Regions from separate parts of the Nanhaiella sioensis genome, predicted to be linked through region 2. Evidence: a T-box and tRNA genes for the amino acid it is inferred to sense, from the RefSeq annotation. Region 2 holds a T-box; the other holds one or more tRNA genes.
The links. The T-box of region 2 lies ahead of proS (proline--tRNA ligase). A T-box ahead of a tRNA ligase gene usually reads a tRNA of that ligase, here a tRNA-Pro.

Region 1 (4,421 bases), 890 kb from region 2:
GTCGGGACCTAAGCCGAGGCCGAAAGGCGTAGGCGATGGACAACAGGTTGAGATTCCTGTACCACCTCCTCACCATTTGAGCAATGGGGGGACGCAGAAGGATAGGGTAAGCGCACTGTTGGATATGTGCGTCCAAGCAGTTAGGCTGACAAGTAGGTAAATCCGCTTGTCATAAAGGCTGAGCTGTGATGGCGAGGGAAATATAGTACCGAAGTTCCTGATTCCACACTGCCAAGAAAAGCCTCTAGCGAGGTGAGAGGTGCCCGTACCGCAAACCGACACAGGTAGGCGAGGAGAGAATCCTAAGGTGAGCGAGAGAACTCTCGTTAAGGAACTCGGCAAAATGACCCCGTAACTTCGGGAGAAGGGGTGCTTTTTAGGGTGAATAGCCCTGAGAAGCCGCAGTGAAAAGGCCCAGGCGACTGTTTAGCAAAAACACAGGTCTCTGCGAAGCCGCAAGGCGAAGTATAGGGGCTGACACCTGCCCGGTGCTGGAAGGTTAAGAGGAGGGGTTATCCGTAAGGAGAAGCTCTGAATCGAAGCCCCAGTAAACGGCGGCCGTAACTATAACGGTCCTAAGGTAGCGAAATTCCTTGTCGGGTAAGTTCCGACCCGCACGAAAGGTGTAACGATCTGGGCACTGTCTCAACGAGAGACTCGGTGAAATTATAGTACCTGTGAAGATGCAGGTTACCCGCGACAGGACGGAAAGACCCCGTGGAGCTTTACTGTAGCCTGATATTGAATTTTGGTACAGCTTGTACAGGATAGGTAGGAGCCGTAGAAACCGGAGCGCTAGCTTCGGTGGAGGCGTCGGTGGGATACTACCCTGGCTGTATTGAAATTCTAACCTACGGAGCTAATCGCTTCGGGAGACAGTGTCAGGTGGGCAGTTTGACTGGGGCGGTCGCCTCCTAAAAAGTAACGGAGGCGCCCAAAGGTTCCCTCAGAATGGTTGGAAATCATTCGAAGAGTGCAAAGGCATAAGGGAGCTTGACTGCGAGACCTACAAGTCGAGCAGGGACGAAAGTCGGGCTTAGTGATCCGGTGGTTCCGCATGGAAGGGCCATCGCTCAACGGATAAAAGCTACCCCGGGGATAACAGGCTTATCTCCCCCAAGAGTCCACATCGACGGGGAGGTTTGGCACCTCGATGTCGGCTCATCGCATCCTGGGGCTGTAGTCGGTCCCAAGGGTTGGGCTGTTCGCCCATTAAAGCGGTACGCGAGCTGGGTTCAGAACGTCGTGAGACAGTTCGGTCCCTATCCGTCGTGGGCGTAGGAAATTTGAGAGGAGCTGTCCTTAGTACGAGAGGACCGGGATGGACACACCGCTGGTGTACCAGTTGTCCTGCCAAGGGCATAGCTGGGTAGCTATGTGTGGAAGGGATAAGTGCTGAAAGCATCTAAGCATGAAGCCCCCCTCAAGATGAGATTTCCCATAGCGTAAGCTAGTAAGATCCCTCGAAGATGACGAGGTTGATAGGTCTGAGGTGGAAGCGTGGTGACACGTGGAGCTGACAGATACTAATAGATCGAGGACTTAACCAAGTTAGAAATGCAGAGCAAGCTTTGTTCAATGAATGTCTATTATCTAGTTTTGAAGGAATATTAACTTATTCCTATATATTATGTCTGGTGGCGATGGCGAAGAGGTCACACCCGTTCCCATACCGAACACGGAAGTTAAGCTCTTCAGCGCCGATGGTAGTTGGGGGTTTCCCCCTGTGAGAGTAGGACGTTGCCAGGCTTATATATTGGAGGATTAGCTCAGCTGGGAGAGCACTTGCCTTACAAGCAAGGGGTCGGCGGTTCGATCCCGTCATCCTCCACCATTAATACTCGTAAGAGTATATTGTTAATGATCATGAGCCATTAGCTCAGTTGGTAGAGCATCTGACTTTTAATCAGAGGGTCAGAGGTTCGAGTCCTCTATGGCTCATCATTTTCCGCGGGTGTGGCGGAATTGGCAGACGCGCTAGACTTAGGATCTAGTGTCCTTGTGACGTGGGGGTTCAAGTCCCTTCACCCGCATTAATTAAATAAAGCTTGCGGAAGTAGTTCAGTGGTAGAACACCACCTTGCCAAGGTGGGGGTCGCGGGTTCGAATCCCGTCTTCCGCTCCAATGCTGCCGGGGTGGTGGAATTGGCAGACACACAGGACTTAAAATCCTGCGGTAGGTGACTACCGTGCCGGTTCAAGTCCGGCCCTCGGCACCATTTATATATATAAGCGCCCGTAGCTCAATTGGATAGAGCGTCTGACTACGGATCAGAAGGTTATGGGTTCGACTCCTTTCGGGCGCGCCATTAATAAATAACGGGAAGTAGCTCAGCTTGGTAGAGCACATGGTTTGGGACCATGGGGTCGCAGGTTCGAATCCTGTCTTCCCGACCACTTATAAAAATTAAGGGGCCTTAGCTCAGCTGGGAGAGCGCCTGCCTTGCACGCAGGAGGTCAGCGGTTCGATCCCGCTAGGCTCCACCATGTTCTTTGAAAACTAAACAAAACAAAAGCGTCAACGTTAATTTTTTTGAACAAATGAGCAATCAAACTTTATTGGAGAGTTTGATCCTGGCTCAGGACGAACGCTGGCGGCGTGCCTAATACATGCAAGTCGAGCGAACCAAAGGGAGCTTGCTCCCGGAGGTTAGCGGCGGACGGGTGAGTAACACGTGGGCAACCTACCTGTAAGATTGGGATAACTTCGGGAAACCGGAGCTAATACCGAATAACAATAAGAACCACATGGTTCTTATTTGAAAGATGGCTTCGGCTATCACTTACGGATGGGCCCGCGGCGCATTAGCTAGTTGGTGAGGTAACGGCTCACCAAGGCGACGATGCGTAGCCGACCTGAGAGGGTGATCGGCCACACTGGGACTGAGACACGGCCCAGACTCCTACGGGAGGCAGCAGTAGGGAATCTTCCGCAATGGACGAAAGTCTGACGGAGCAACGCCGCGTGAGTGAAGAAGGTTTTCGGATCGTAAAACTCTGTTGTTAGGGAAGAACAAGTATCGTTCGAATAGGGCGGTACCTTGACGGTACCTAACCAGAAAGCCACGGCTAACTACGTGCCAGCAGCCGCGGTAATACGTAGGTGGCAAGCGTTGTCCGGAATTATTGGGCGTAAAGCGCGCGCAGGCGGTTCCTTAAGTCTGATGTGAAAGCCCACGGCTCAACCGTGGAGGGTCATTGGAAACTGGGGAACTTGAGTGCAGAAGAGGAGAGTGGAATTCCACGTGTAGCGGTGAAATGCGTAGAGATGTGGAGGAACACCAGTGGCGAAGGCGACTCTCTGGTCTGTAACTGACGCTGAGGTGCGAAAGCGTGGGGAGCGAACAGGATTAGATACCCTGGTAGTCCACGCCGTAAACGATGAGTGCTAAGTGTTAGAGGGTTTCCGCCCTTTAGTGCTGCAGCTAACGCATTAAGCACTCCGCCTGGGGAGTACGACCGCAAGGTTGAAACTCAAAGGAATTGACGGGGGCCCGCACAAGCGGTGGAGCATGTGGTTTAATTCGAAGCAACGCGAAGAACCTTACCAGGTCTTGACATCCTCTGCCAACCCTAGAGATAGGGCGTTCCCCTTCGGGGGACAGAGTGACAGGTGGTGCATGGTTGTCGTCAGCTCGTGTCGTGAGATGTTGGGTTAAGTCCCGCAACGAGCGCAACCCTTGATCTTAGTTGCCAGCATTAAGTTGGGCACTCTAAGGTGACTGCCGGTGACAAACCGGAGGAAGGTGGGGATGACGTCAAATCATCATGCCCCTTATGACCTGGGCTACACACGTGCTACAATGGATGGTACAAAGGGCAGCAAAACCGCGAGGTTAAGCGAATCCCATAAAACCATTCTCAGTTCGGATTGCAGGCTGCAACTCGCCTGCATGAAGCCGGAATCGCTAGTAATCGCGGATCAGCATGCCGCGGTGAATACGTTCCCGGGCCTTGTACACACCGCCCGTCACACCACGAGAGTTTGTAACACCCGAAGTCGGTGGGGTAACCGTAAGGAGCCAGCCGCCTAAGGTGGGACAGATGATTGGGGTGAAGTCGTAACAAGGTAGCCGTATCGGAAGGTGCGGCTGGATCACCTCCTTTCTAAGGAAATATGTGAAGCTAGACTTCATATAAAAAGACGCTTTTGTTTTTGTTTAGTTTTGAGAGAACATTCTCTCAAAATGAAGAAGGTAAACAACAAGCTGACGAAGAAATTCGATGGCTATTTTTTACCGATGTTCCTTGAAAACTAGATAATAACGACACATTCATTGAAGAAAGTGAAAATCTTTTTTCATTATTTGATGACGGTTTGACCGTTGGTCAAATAAAAAAAGCAAATTAGCAACGAGAAGGTCGAGGAAGTAAAGTTCTGGAGCAGCGGAGTGTATCTTGCATACATGAGCAGTGGAAGA
Region 2 (4,421 bases):
TCCTACATACTCACTTCAATATTTTCCCTTTTATCCAATGTGATATAAATTAATATGACACGGAAGTTTGTTTTTTTATCACTTGATCTAAAGTAATACATATAACTGTGCCTACTACTAATCCGTTATTTATTATTGGTCTTAACATGGATGGAAGTTCATTTATTGCTTGTCCAGGGATAAACAATAAACCAATGCCAACCAATAATGAAAGCCCAATAATAAAATATTCTCTATCTCCTAATTGTGTAGATTGGTAATCTTTTAATGCTAAACCAATCATGATAGTAAATGGGTAAAATAAAATTGCATAGCCAACTGGTTCGGGAATCATAGCAGCATATGTAGTAAACATCGGGAAGAAACTAAGTAAAATGATAAATACATTTCCTAAAATAAATGGTAAGCGATTAATAATTTTGGTCATTGCAATAAATCCAGCTGATCCAGAAATCGGTACACTACCAATTGCAGAAAAAATACCACCTAACCACTGGTTTATCCCCATAACAAAGCTTGCTTTATTGTAGTTTACAGCTTCATAATTTTTTGTATGTTCTTGTAGCTCTTTTTCTACAACATAAATCGAGGCAAGCATATTTGTTAATAATAGTAAGCCTATCATAATGGAAGTAATAATCATCCCGCTATTCAATTGTGGCATTCCCCAAGCAAAAATCTGTGGTACTGAAATACCACTTGTGGTCGGCGGAATACTTTTTCCTAGCCGAAGCACAGCAAACAGAAGTGATCCAATGAGTAAACTAAGTAAAACAGAATATCTTCGAATAAACGGAACACGACTTTTTGCCAATAATATCGTTATAACTAAAACACAAACCGCAGGAACAGCGACCGAAAAATCTACTGAATCTTGTTTATACCCTACACCAAAAATACCGTTCATAAACGAACCACTTAGTTGTGCAACTAACAATAATAAATAAGTTCCTGTGACAATTGGAGTAAACAGTTTCTTCAAGAGATCGATCAATTTAAAAAGAGCTAATAAGATAAATAAAACTCCGCTTAGTATCATCCCCATTTCAAGCTGTTGTAAACCCTCATATGTCCCAAGATTTCCAGCTTCAACGATACTCGCATAAACGATAAACACACCCCACCATAACCCTGCGGGACCTTCCATAATCGGTAAACGATGACCTAATACTGCTTGTAATAGACCTGAAAGACCTAAAACGAATAATGTTCTTTGTAGTAATGTAGCGATTTCTGCTTGGGGTAACCCAAAGGAATTTCCAATAACTATAGGAGCCACAACACTTGTTGTAATTATAAAAATCATCCATTGCATTGATGAAAATAATAACCTCATAAAAAACCTCCATCCTATCATATATATTCAATTCAGGAAATTGTTACTATAATTCTTTATATTAACATACATTCAATTTGCCCCAATACATGGAATCTCCTAAATGATAAGTGCAATATTTCTAACTTTAAAAAGAAATAATAAAATAGCTAACCAATTGAGGTTAGCGTTATAAACTATGATATGGATTTTTCTATTATCATACATATGGTCATATATTTTAGCATGTTGTAGTTCGTAATAAGAGCAAAATACGAATATACTAACGTTCGGAGACTTCCTTAGACTATAACAAATAAACCCCAGTTCACGTGAATAAAAGCAACAAAGTTTACGAAATGTCCCTTTCGTAAACTTTGTTGCTATTTTTACTAACAATGGACAGTATGAAGAGTCTTATGAAACCTCAATAATTATAAAAGTAGAAAAGATACCTCGAACGCTAAATATATATATACGTCCTTACATATTAGAACGAAATGCTTACGAAAACAGTCTTACGATAAAAGCCTATATTTAAGGTGTCTTATCTTTATTTACTTTTGCTCCATAGGCTGTTACATATATAAGTGGAATGATTATTTGGGCAAAAGGTTCTGGTTTGCTAAATAAGGCAGAGAGGAATCCGAAATTACTGCTATCGTAGTTCGGCTTTTGTTCATAGTTATTCAGATCATTAGACCTAAACAGTGGAGTAAGCAAATATAGATTTCTCGCATTAGTATTTTCAATTATACCCTCAAAAATTTTTCCATACTTCGTTACAACCTTCACTTGCTCGTTTAATAGTTCATTCGCAAAAACAGCAGCTTCCGTTTTATTTACAGGATGATACCATTTTTCTTCTATGAAGGTTTGGTCTATATTATTTGTCACATTACACCATCACCTTAATTTTTTACAATTATCTTATGCAGCCAAGATCAAAAGTTACTCTTGACATAAGGTGAAAAAGAAAATATAGTATATGTTAATTTATTAAGGCTCTTTTCGAAAATATTGTTGCCTCACCAAGTTAGCATAGTAAGAAGAGGTTTAATACGTTTGACATCGTTTTTCAATAGAAAAGATGTCAAAGTGTTTATCACTTAATACAATAACAACAATTAATGCGAAAACAGCTTTTATATTGTAAACGTTGATAAGGACTAGTAAAACATTATGTGCTTTTTTAGAGAGGAAATTATTTGCTGCGAGATTTCTAAAGTACATGTTTGAACCTACCTTTGAGTACTGTATCGAGTGATTATGATCATGAAGGTACAAGCGGATTGTAACCGTTATCAAATACAAGGGTGTTTACTACACGTAGTAAACAAACTAGGGTGGTACCGCCGAAAACCTCGGTCCCTTTTTGGGATTAGAGGTTTTTTATTTTGTTGTTATCATCTCATCGACTGTATTTTATTAATTCGTTACAACTAGCTTTCACGGCAGCTTGCTATTCTAATTTAATTACAGTATAACAAAATTAATGAAACCAGCTGATAAGGCATTTTAGGAAGGTGGAGTATAATGAGTAAAGAAAAAAAATTTGTTGAAGAAATAACATCAATGGATGAGGATTTTGCGCAATGGTATACAGATATTGTTAAGAAAGCTGATTTAATCGATTACTCATCTGTCCGTGGTTCAATGATAATTCGTCCATATGGCTATGCTATATGGGAAAATATTCGTCATATTTTAGACTCAAAAATAAAGGAAACAGGTCATGAAAATGTGTACATGCCATTATTTATACCAGAAAAGCTACTGCAAAAGGAAAAAGATCATATTGAAGGGTTTGCACCTGAAGTAGCGTGGGTTACACATGGAGGCTCTGAAGAATTAGCTGAAAAGCTATGTGTCCGACCAACGTCAGAAGTATTGTTTTGTGAGCATTATGCAAATATCATACACTCATATCGCGACCTACCAAAATTATATAATCAGTGGAGTAACGTCGTACGTTGGGAAAAAACTACGAGGCCTTTTCTCAGATCACTTGAGTTCCTTTGGCAAGAAGGTCACACTGCTCATGCAACAGATGAGGAGGCACATGAAGAAACCCGAAAAATGCTGGATGTATATACTGAAGTATGTGAACAATTCCTAGCTATACCAGTCATTAAAGGTCAAAAAACGGAAAAAGAAAAATTTGCTGGAGCTAAATTCACGTATACAATAGAAAGTCTTATGCATGATGGCAAGGCGTTACAAACTGGAACATCACATCATCTTGGTGACAGCTTTGCAAAAGCATTTGGCATTCAATATACAGATCAAAGTGGAGAATTACAATACGTTCATCAAACTTCATGGGGAATAACTACGCGTTTAATTGGTGCCCTTATCATGGTCCATGGTGATGATAGAGGGCTAGTGTTACCACCTAATATTGCGCCAACACAAGTAATGATTGTACCTATTGCACAGCATAAAGAAGGTGTACTAGATAAGGCTTATGAAATGAAGGAATCACTTTCCTCTGACATTCGAATTGACATCGATGCTAGCGATAAAAAGCCAGGCTGGAAATTTAATGAACACGAAATGAAAGGGATACCTCTACGTCTTGAAATCGGCCCCAAGGATATTGAGAATAAACAAGTTGTTCTTGCAAGAAGAGATACGGGAGAAAAAGAAAAGGTACCAATGGAGAACTTAGCTACTACTATTTCAGAAAAATTAATACAAATACAAGATCATTTATATCATAAGGCACTTTTAAATCGTCAATCTAAAACAACTACTGTGGAAAACATGGTGCAATTTGAAAACTTTTTTAGTACTAACAATGGATTTGTTAAGGCCATGTGGTGTGGTAAGCAATCCTGTGAAGAAAAAATTAAAGAGCAGACTGGTGCAACTTCTAGATGTATCCCATTTGAACAAGACAAGATTTCAGCAACATGTGTATGTTGTAATAACGAGGCAAAACAAATGGTCTATTGGGCAAAGGCATATTAACAATTTTAGGTGCTGGAAAATGATCATTCCAGCACCTATTAAGTCTTATTTTTTATCGAGCGGTTGGAAATACTCTTCTAACTGTTTCGTTAAAATCTGTAAAAAATCCTTCTACTGGTTCACCTCTATTTAT

Region 1: it encodes a tRNA-Pro, which carries the amino acid that the T-box ahead of proS (proline--tRNA ligase) is inferred to sense. The anticodon was not compared.

Annotation. Positions count from the first base shown of each region.
Region 1 is NZ_JBKAEG010000001.1:2,090,038-2,094,458, reverse strand. Features, by position in the region: rRNA gene V1503_RS09955 (23S ribosomal RNA) at 1-1,550, shown strand, start outside; rRNA gene rrf (5S ribosomal RNA) at 1,634-1,749, shown strand; tRNA gene V1503_RS09945 (tRNA-Val) at 1,759-1,834, shown strand; tRNA gene V1503_RS09940 (tRNA-Lys) at 1,869-1,941, shown strand; tRNA gene V1503_RS09935 (tRNA-Leu) at 1,951-2,033, shown strand; tRNA gene V1503_RS09930 (tRNA-Gly) at 2,051-2,125, shown strand; tRNA gene V1503_RS09925 (tRNA-Leu) at 2,131-2,219, shown strand; tRNA gene V1503_RS09920 (tRNA-Arg) at 2,233-2,309, shown strand; tRNA gene V1503_RS09915 (tRNA-Pro) at 2,321-2,397, shown strand; tRNA gene V1503_RS09910 (tRNA-Ala) at 2,412-2,487, shown strand; rRNA gene V1503_RS09905 (16S ribosomal RNA) at 2,557-4,107, shown strand.
Region 2 is NZ_JBKAEG010000001.1:1,198,998-1,203,418, forward strand. Features, by position in the region: gene V1503_RS05570 (purine/pyrimidine permease) at 50-1,336, opposite strand; gene V1503_RS05575 (hypothetical protein) at 1,853-2,212, opposite strand; T-box leader at 2,466-2,691, shown strand; gene proS (proline--tRNA ligase) at 2,852-4,288, shown strand; gene V1503_RS05585 (YhcN/YlaJ family sporulation lipoprotein) at 4,341-4,421, opposite strand, start outside.